3 regions of the Alcanivorax sp. IL2 genome follow, and region 3 is predicted to be linked to each of the others. Evidence: predicted binding sites of a transcription regulator. Region 3 holds the regulator's gene; each other region holds the start of a gene.

Region 1 (3,238 bases), 1.6 Mb from region 3:
AACACATCAATCACGGTGTTGGGCTCCACATTGGGCACCGGCACCATGGTCATGGCCTCGTGCAGTTCCGGGTTGAACGGCTCATCAGACGGACTGATCTGCTCCAGGTTGTACTTGGCAAACGCATCGAGCAGCGACTTGAGGGTCAGCTCGATACCTTCGCGGGCACCTTGCAGGGCGTCGTCGTCGGCATCCAGGGCGGCCAGGCCGCGCTCCAGGTTGTCCGCCACGCTCAACAGATCGCCGGCAAACTTCTCCAGGGCAAACTTGCGGGCGTGCTGCACGTCCCGCTCGGCGCGCTTGCGCACATTCTGGATTTCCGCCTGAGCGCGGATATCCGCCTCACTCAGGGCTTTCTTGACCTTGGCCAGCTCGACTTCCGCCTCTGCCAGCTTTTCTTCCGCTGAGGGCTCTTCTGGCGCGGAAGGCTCTGCCTGGGCCGCTTCAGCCTCCTTTGCCGCCTGCTGCTCTTCGGCAGTCTCTACCTGCGCCTCGGCGTTTTTAGGGTCTTTTTCCTGATCACTCATTCTCTACTCCACATCCCAATCCGGGCTTTTCCAGGAAAGCGGGCAAATATATGGGAGCGGATGGCGAGGATTCAAGGGGGGAAGGAAAGGCAGTTAACAGTTAATAGTGAATAGTTCACAGCTCGCGATAGAGCTTCGTGATTACAGAGACCCCGGCGGCCGCGCCCGAAGCCTGCTCGCGGGTGCCTGCATTTGCACCCCTCCGGAGCGATCTCGCGTAACTGTTAACTGTTAACTGCCCTAAAGCTGCGTCAGGGCCGCCGAGAGGATTTTGGCGGTGATATCCACGGTGGGGATGACCTTTTCGTAGTCCATGCGGGTGGGGCCGACCACGGCGAGGACGCCCACCGGACCATTGTCTGCCCGGTAAGGAGCCGAGATCAGCGAGTAGTCCTCGAATGGCTGGAAGCCGGATTCCCGGCCGATGAAGATCTGCACCCCGTCCGCTTTCATGGAGCGCTCCAGCAGGTGCAAGATGTCGCGCTTGTGGCTGAACGCATCGAACAGGTTGCGCAACTGACCGATATTGTCGGCTTCTGCGGACTTCAGCAGGTTGGACTCACCGGACACCACATAATCGGAATCCTCCTGCTCAGTGCGTAATGCCTTGCCCGCGACAGCGACCGCCGTCTCCATCAATACATCCATCTGTGCCCGATCTGCATTCATGGTGTTAAGCAACCCATCGCAGATGCTGTTCAGGTCACAGCCGGCATAGGTGTGATTGATGTAGTTGGCAGCTTGGCGCAGCTCCACCTCATCGTAATCCCGGTCGGTATGGATAATGCGGTTCTGCACCTCGGAGCGGTTGACCACCAGTACCACCAACACCCGCTTGCCCGATAACGGCAAGAATTCCACCTGGCGCAGGGTCGTCACCTCCCGGCGCGGCACCGCCACCAGCCCGGCCATGCGGGTCAGCTCCGCCAGGGTTCGCGATGCCTGGGCAATCAACTCCTGGGGCGACTGCTCCGGCGCCAGTAACTGACCCAGCTCCTTTTTCAGTGAGCGGTGGCCCGGACGATCCATGACACTGGATGCCAGCAGGGAGTCCACATACAACCGGTAACCCAGCTCCGTGGGCACGCGCCCGGCAGACGTATGAGGGCTGGTCAGCACACCAAGATCTTCCAGCTCCGCCATGATATTGCGGATGGTGGCCGGGCTCACGGTGAGCCCACTGCCGGAAGCCAGGGTCTTGGACCCCACCGGCTGACCGTCGCGGATATGGCGCTCCACCAGCGCCATCAGCAATCGTTGTTTGCGTTCGTTCAGATCCAGCTTCGTCATAGCGGTATATGTACCAGAAAATCAGTACGACATTATATAGCCTTCTCGTTCGGAGTTTATCGGGGGCTTACACTGGCGACCGGAATCCCCTAAGATTACAACCACTGCCCAAAAGAACAGTTATCGTAACAAGGACGTCACCATGACCGACAACAGCAACCCCTACCAGAGCCCCGCCGCCGACACACAGAACCGCCCGACTCTGGACAACCCGGCGCTTGCCAGCCGCTGGTATCGCTTTTTCGGTGCCCTGATCGACGGCCTGGTCCAGCTCGCCATTATCGGCCCTATCGTGTTCTTTTCCGGCACCTGGGCTGACATGATGGCTAACAATGGCGCTCTCGACCTGACCGCCACCCTGGTCTGGTTCATTGTCGGCGAAGTAATCTTCCTGGCCCTGCAGGGCTGGCTGCTGTTCAACCGCCAGCAGACCATCGGCAAGTGGCTGCTGGGCATGAAAATTATCGGCATGGAGCAGCTGGACGTGCCCCCCGGCAAACTCTACGGTCTGCGCTATCTACTGTTCCATGTGCTGGCACAGGTGCCCGGCATCAACCTGGTCATGCTTGTCGACCCGCTGCTGATATTCCGCGGTGATCGCCGCTGCCTGCACGATCTGCTGGCCAGCACCCAGGTGATACAGGTCCCTGCCAGCCGCTAATCGTCACCCTGACTCGCCCGTTTCGGAGAGATACCATGCTGACCCATCTGAGCGTTCGTCACTTTGCCACCGTGGACCAGTTGGAACTGGAGCCGGAGAACGGCCTCACCGCAATCAGCGGGGAAACCGGGGCGGGCAAGTCCGTGATCATCGATGCCCTGGGCCTGACCCTGGGCGATCGAGCCGACTCCAGCATCGTCCGCCACGGCCACGACCGGGCTGAGGTACTCGCCACCTTTGATGTCAGCGACAACGCGACCGCCCGCCAGTGGCTGGCCGACCGGGAGCTGGATGATGACGACCAGTGCCTGCTGCGCCGCACCGTACGCGCCGATGGTCGCTCCCGGGCCTATGTGAACGGCACCCCCACTCCGCTGGCGGAAGTGCGGGAACTGGGCGAGCGGCTGATCAGCATCCACAGCCAGCACGAACACCAGGCCCTGATGAAGAAAGAAGCCCATCGGCAGCTGCTGGACAACTTTGCCGACGCCCGCGATCTAGCCAACACCGTTCGCGAACACTGGCGCCACTGGCAAAAAGCGCGCCGGGCACACGACGATGCCCTGAATCAGGCCCGCGAGCAAAACGAAAAGGAAGAGTTGCTGCGCTTCCAGCTGGAAGAGCTGGACGCCCTCGCCCTGCAGGACGGCGAACTGGAACAGCTGGAGCAGGAACAGCAGCGTCTGGGCAACGCGGAAAGCCTGATTCGTACCTGCCAGCAGTCTCTCAACGCCCTTTACGAAGGCGATGACGGCACCTG
Region 2 (3,238 bases), 1.5 Mb from region 3:
GGCCGATGGAGGGCTCGTCCAGCACGTACATGACGCCCACCAGGCCGGCACCAATCTGACTGGCCAGACGAATACGCTGGGCCTCGCCGCCGGACAGGGTTTCCGCGCTGCGCTCCAGGGTCAGGTATTCCAGCCCCACGTTGACCAGAAACTGCAGGCGGTCGCGGATTTCCTTGAGAATCTTGTCGGCGATTTCGCCCTTGCTGCCGGGCAGGTTCAGGTCGCTGAAGTAGCCGTGGGCCTTGCCCACCGCCAACCGTACCACTTCCGGCAGGGTGGTTTCTTCGATGAACACATGACGGGCCGCCTCGCGCAGTCGCGAGCCATTGCAGCTGGGGCAGCTGGAGGTGGACATGTAGCCGAGCAGGTCCTCGCGTACCGCATCAGATTCGGTTTCCCGGTAGCGTCGCTCCATATTGGGGATGATGCCCTCGAACGGGTGGTTGCGCTTGATGATGTCGCCGCGGTCGTTGAGGTAACGGAATTCGATGCTTTCCTTGCCGGTGCCGTGGAGCACTTTCTTGCGGATATCCTTGGGTAGCTCCTGAAATGCCACGTCCATGTCGAAACCCAGGCTCTGAGACAGGGAATTGAGCATCTGGAAATAGTAGACGTTGCGGCGGTCCCAGCCGCGGATGGCGCCTTCCGACAGGGATAGCTCGTCGGAATTGATCACCTTGTCCTCGTCGAAGAACTGCTTCATGCCCAGCCCGTCGCAGCTGGGGCAGGCGCCGGCCGGATTGTTGAAAGAGAACAGTCGCGGTTCCAGTTCGGGGATGGAGTAGCCGCAGTGCGGGCAGGCAAACTTGGCGGAGAAGGTCACTTCCTCGCCGTCGCCGTCCATGGGCGCAATGATGGCGATGTCGTCCGCCAGGTTAAGGGCGGTTTCGAAGGATTCCGCCAGCCGGTTCTGCAGGTCGTCACGGACCTTGAAGCGATCCACCACCACTTCAATGGTGTGCTTCTTGTTCTTGTCCAGATCCGGGGTGTCATCCATGTCATAGATGCGCCCGTCAATGCGTGCACGGATAAAGCCCTGGGCGCGCAGCTCCTCGAACAGGTGCAGATGCTCGCCTTTCTTTTCGCGAATTACTGGCGCCAGCAGCATCAGTTTGCTGCCGTCTTCCATGGCCAGCACCTGATCCACCATCTGACTGATGGTCTGGGCGGCCAGCGGCGCTTCATGCTCCGGGCAGCGGGGCTCGCCCACCCGGGCGAACAGCAGGCGCAGATAGTCGTAAATTTCGGTGATGGTGCCGACGGTGGATCGCGGGTTATGACTGGTGGATTTCTGCTCGATGGAGATCGCCGGGCTGAGCCCTTCGATGTGGTCCACATCGGGCTTTTCCATCATCGACAGGAACTGGCGGGCATAGGTGGAGAGGGACTCCACATAGCGGCGCTGGCCTTCTGCGTAAAGCGTGTCAAAGGCCAGTGAGGATTTCCCTGAACCGGACAGACCGGTGATTACCACCAGCTTGTCCCGGGGAATATCCAGGTCCACGTTCTTCAGGTTATGAGTCCGTGCACCGCGAACCAGTATGGTATCCATCAACTACCCCTGACTACTGTCAAAATGAACAGGGCAGTATAGGCGAATTCGTGTGAAGGGCAAAAGAATGTGGTCGCTGCCCGCAACACGCCTCATGTTGCACGCAAGGCGTGCAGCACGGTGCGTGTTGTATGAAGCGTTGCTAGAGGTTTTCCTGTGCCCAGTTCACCGCTTGCAGGCGGTTGGACGCATTGATTTTCTTGAAGATGTTGTAGATATGCGTCTTGATGGTGTGCGGGCTCAGATTCAGGCTGGTGGCGATTTCCGAGTTCTTGGCGCCGGTGGCCATCACTTTCAGCACTTCCACTTCCCGGTCGGTGAGGTTCACCTCGCTGCGGGAGAAGGTCTTGTTGAAGGTGCGGCTTTTCATCAGATAGGCCTGCAGCACGGCGCGTGGGAACCACAGCTCGCCGTCGAAAATGGCCTTGATGCCTTTGCTCAGCAGTGCCTGGGGGCAGTCATGCTGGAAACCGCCGTTGACCATGGGCAGGCCTGCCAGTCGGGATAGGGAGTCGTCGCTGTCCACATTGAACAGGGCGATCAGAACGTCGTTGTCCACTTCCTGATCGGCTTCCAGAAGGTGAGCGATTACCTCGTTCACATCGACACTGTGGTAATCCACCAGAAACAGGTTCTGGTCAAATTCCCGCAGGGTCTCCACTGAGATCGTCTCCACCGAGGGAATGCTCTTGGTAGCCACTTCTTCCTTGACGAGAAATTCGGTGAGCAGGGCGTTTTGCAGTTGCTGGCTGCCTACTACGTAAACTTGTTGAGTTTGTTGTGGGCTGTTCATCGATGCCGTCCATGATGTCTCAGGCGGAGCCTAAGAAAAAAAACTGATCAGCATGTGAATTTATCACCGCTTTGACCGGGGTTCAATTTACCATTGCCCGGTTTTACGGATTTCACGATTCCTGGACTCCAAAGTGGGGCACTGTGTCCTGGTCCGGCCCCGTGGGGAATCTGATACACTGCCCGCCTTTTTGTAGCGGCCGTGACTTGCGGCCACCCGTTTTGGAGCAACAAGCGTTCATGTCGGCATCTTCCTCCAGTGTCCTGCAGCGGACAGAGCTGAAAACCACCGGCTACCTGGCGACCATCTTTGCGCTGCGGATGTTCGGCCTGTTCATGATTCTGCCGATTTTCGCGGTCTACGGGCAATCCCTGGAAGGCGCGACACCGCTGCTGATCGGTACCGCTATCGGTGCCTACGGGCTGATGCAGGCCCTGCTGCAGATTCCGTTTGGCATGCTTTCCGACCGCTTCGGACGGCGACCGTTGTTGTTGATCGGTCTGCTTCTGTTTGTGGCGGGGGGCGTGGTGGCGGCCATGAGTGACCATATTCATGGTGTCATTGCCGGGCGCGCCTTGCAGGGCTCGGGGGCCATCGCCAGTGTGATCATGGCGTTGATCGGTGATGTGGTCAGCGAAAAGCATCGTACCCGGGCCATGGCCCTGATCGGCATGTCCGTGGGTGGCTCCTTTGTACTGGCCCTGATTCTCGGCCCGTTACTGGCCAGCTGGCTGGGCCTGTCCGGCCTGTTCTGGATGACCTCGGTGATGGGCGTCTTTGCCCTGCTGGTGGCCCTGGTGGTGCCGGCGCCACGGGCATTGCAGGGGGAGGCCTTGCCCGTGGGCGTGCGCTTCCGTCGGGTACTGGCCAGCAAGACATTGCTGCGATTTGAT
Region 3 (3,238 bases):
GGTACCGGGGGCGCATTGCGATGTGTTGGCGGTGAAAGTGGATCAGAAAGGCAGTTAATAGTTAACAGTGAATAGTTAATAGCGCGCGTGCCGGCGCATCCCTGACTGAAACGTAAGAGGCCGCGTCCATCCCCTGGACGCGGCCTCTTGCGTTCACAAAACAGAAAACCTGTTCCGCGAAACTGTTCACTATTCACTGTTAACTATTAACTGCCTTCACGTTAGCTGCAACGCCCCCGTCCCTTCCGCTCCCTCTTCGTTCCAGCGACATAGCAGCTCCGCCAGGCCCTGGGCCTGCACCTTGAGGGCGGCCAGTTCTTCGCGGCTGCCTTTTTCGCCATGGAAAACCGGAAGTTTGCGCATAGACTGAACCAGTTCATGATCTGGCGACTGCATACGTTTGACTTCCAGGGTCCAGCGGATGTGATGAACGATCATGTGAAAGAACGCCAGCCGGGTGGTCAACGAATAAGGGCTGTCATCCTCATTGAATTCATTGAAATCCAGGCTCACCAATACCGCTTCACGGGCAGTCTCTGACACCTTGATAGTGGCGCTGCGCGGGGTGCCGAGCAACATGGAAAGGGTGCCAAAAACTTCCCCCGGCGATACGTAATAAAGCGGCGCTTCGCCGGTGGTATCAGACAGCACTTCAAGCTGCCCTCGCAGCAGGAAATACAGGGTGGAATCCACATCCCCGGCACGAATCACAGTATCACCGGAACCGGCTACCCAAAGGCGGGTATTGTGCTCAAGCTGGGCAAATTCGCTTTGATCGTCACGGGCAATTTCATTGAAAAACGGAACACCGGATAACAGCTGCCGGATCCGTTGTTGGCCGAAGTCATTATTATTGGCCTGCTCCATCTACTATCCCCAGGTCTGATGGAATTATTATCGAAGAGCCTGCCTGCAGGGCGAATCAACACAAAGACCCGCAACCATCCAGACGCTCCTTGCATTATGCTAGTGCCACCGCAGTCACAGGGCAACGATATCCTCCCGAAAGCGATGAAATTCAGCCCACCACAACTGTTCAAATAGCACTGTTCATATTATCAGTACCTATGCTAGCATCGGTTTTGTAGCACTGTTTGTCAGCCTTGGCTGACAGCCTGGTTAGCCAGAAGCGTCGATGACGCCCGGGTATGGAACCGAAATCCTGCGGGAAACATGGAGAAGGTTATGAGCAGCAAACTCACCGATCGCCAGCAACAGGTGCTGGACTGTATCCGCGAATGTATCGCCGATACCGGTATGGCACCCACTCGCGCGGAAATTGCCGACATCATGGGCTTTCAGTCCAAAAATGCCGCCTCTGACCATTTGCGAGCCCTGGAACGCAAGGGCTTTATCAAACTCCACAGTGACCGCTCCCGGGGCATTCAATTGCTCGACAATGCTTACTGGTCGGAAGAAGAATTACCGATAGTCGGCAAAGTGGCCGCAGGGGTCCCCATTGAGGCCATCGAAAATGTGGAACGCACCGTGCCGGTGCCCCAGGGTCTGTTCAAGCAACGCCCTACTTACCTGTTGAAGGTACAGGGCGACAGCATGATCGAAGCAGGCATCTTTGATGGCGACCTGATTGCCGTGCGCAAATCCAACGTGGCACGCTCCGGAGAGATCGTGGTTGCCCGCATTGACGAAGAAGTCACAGTGAAGACCCTAAAGTTGAATAAATCCAGCGCCACCCTGTTACCGGCTAATGAAGCTTATGAGCCCATCAAGGTGCCGGCTGATCAACTGATCATCGAGGGGATTTTCGTGGGGTTGATCCGTGATCCGAATTCTTACTAGTGCCATTCTGCTATTTATGAGTGTTGCCGCCATGTCCGATACGCATCTGCTCGCTCCCTGCCCGGATTCGCCCAACTGCGTCTCCAGCCTGGCCAAAGACGAAGATCGCCGGGTAGCGCCTCTGCAAGTAGCAAAAACTCGCAAGGCCAGCATGACTCGTCTACAGGCTCTGCTGCGGCAGCTTGACCGCGTCGAGTTCGATGTGGTCGGCCAGTCCCGTATTCAGGCCCGCTTCTCCAGCCGACTGCTGCGTTTCGTGGATGATGTGACCTTCTATATTCGTGAAGACGGCGTGGTAGAGGTTCGTTCCGCATCGCGAGTGGGCTACTGGGATTTAGGTGCCAACCGTCGTCGGGTAGAATCCCTGCGCGAACAACTGGCGGAGCAGGCCCCTGATGAAAGAACCTCACACTACTCACTGCAAGACCGACATTCCCCATTGGGCTGATATCGGCGTCAATCTGACCGACAAGCAGTTCCGGGATGATCAGGATGAGGTACTCGAACGGGCCCGTTCTGCCGGGGTGACCTGGCAACTACTGACCGGCACCAATGTGGACGAATCCCGCCTGGCCATGGAGCTGGCCAGCCAGCACGATGACCTGTTTTCCACTGCCGGCCTGCATCCCCATAGCGCCCGTTTCTACTCCCCTGCCCTGGAAAAGGAGCTACGGGAATTGCTAACCCAGAAATCCGTAAAAGCCGCCGGCGAAATGGGGCTGGATTTCAATCGTGACTTTTCCCCACGCCCGGACCAGGAACGTGCCTTCGAGGCCCAGCTCGCCCTGGCTGTGGAATACCGGCTACCGGTGTTTCTCCACGAACGCGATGCCCACGAGCGCTTTGCACCCATTCTGAAAGCCCACCGGGATCACCTTGTCGGTGCGGTCGTACACTGCTTTACCGGCTCGCGTCAGGCGCTTTTCGATTATCTGGATCTGGATTGCCACATCGGCATCACCGGCTGGGTGTGCGATGAGCGCCGCGGCAAGCCGCTGGCCGAGCTGGTGCACAATATCCCGGATAACCGGCTGTTGCTGGAAACCGATGCCCCCTATCTGTTGCCCCGCGACCTGCCGGAACCCCCTCCGAAAAAACGGCGCAATGAACCTTCATTGCTACCCTGGATTGGCAAACGGGTGGCGACTTTGCGGGAGCAGGATGTGGCCAGCGTAGCGCAGTTGACCTCTGCCAATGCCCGAGCGCTGTTTACACCTAACCTCTGACTCCAGGCATCCAGGATCCCATTCTTTGTTGTGGGAGGCCCCCAATCCGACGGCTTGGGCCTGGCAACGTTTCAGCTCTGGCTTCGCCAGTGAAAGCGCACCCGAAGGGGCGGGATCACCTCCCCTTCGGGCTGGCCAACCATTTCCGCATGGGCGGAATGATGCAGCAGATGTGCCGTGCCAGTGGACAGGGTCTGGAGCTGGTTATTGGC

What was found. Region 3 encodes LexA, which represses DNA repair genes until DNA is damaged. Its sites were predicted from a motif close to TACTGTNTANNTANACAGTA; they were not measured.
Region 1: the regulator LexA is predicted to act here: its motif matches at 1,920-1,939, upstream of hrcA (heat-inducible transcriptional repressor HrcA).
Region 2: the regulator LexA is predicted to act here: its motif matches at 1,567-1,586, upstream of uvrA (excinuclease ABC subunit UvrA).

Annotation. Positions count from the first base shown of each region.
Region 1 is NZ_CP179932.1:76,407-79,644, forward strand. It holds gene grpE (nucleotide exchange factor GrpE) at 1-527, opposite strand, end outside; gene hrcA (heat-inducible transcriptional repressor HrcA) at 768-1,817, opposite strand; gene ACMG4N_RS00370 (RDD family protein) at 1,960-2,478, shown strand; gene recN (DNA repair protein RecN) at 2,514-3,238, shown strand, end outside.
Region 2 is NZ_CP179932.1:3,538,715-3,541,952, reverse strand. It holds gene uvrA (excinuclease ABC subunit UvrA) at 1-1,552, opposite strand, end outside; gene ACMG4N_RS16275 (response regulator transcription factor) at 1,695-2,345, opposite strand; gene ACMG4N_RS16270 (MFS transporter) at 2,585-3,238, shown strand, end outside.
Region 3 is NZ_CP179932.1:2,016,233-2,019,470, reverse strand. It holds gene ACMG4N_RS09435 (universal stress protein) at 1-58, shown strand, start outside; gene ACMG4N_RS09430 (cyclic nucleotide-binding domain-containing protein) at 217-867, opposite strand; gene lexA (transcriptional repressor LexA) at 1,186-1,800, shown strand; gene ACMG4N_RS09420 (DUF1499 domain-containing protein) at 1,832-2,248, shown strand; gene ACMG4N_RS09415 (TatD family hydrolase) at 2,196-3,026, shown strand; gene ACMG4N_RS09410 (DUF6482 family protein) at 3,098-3,238, opposite strand, start outside.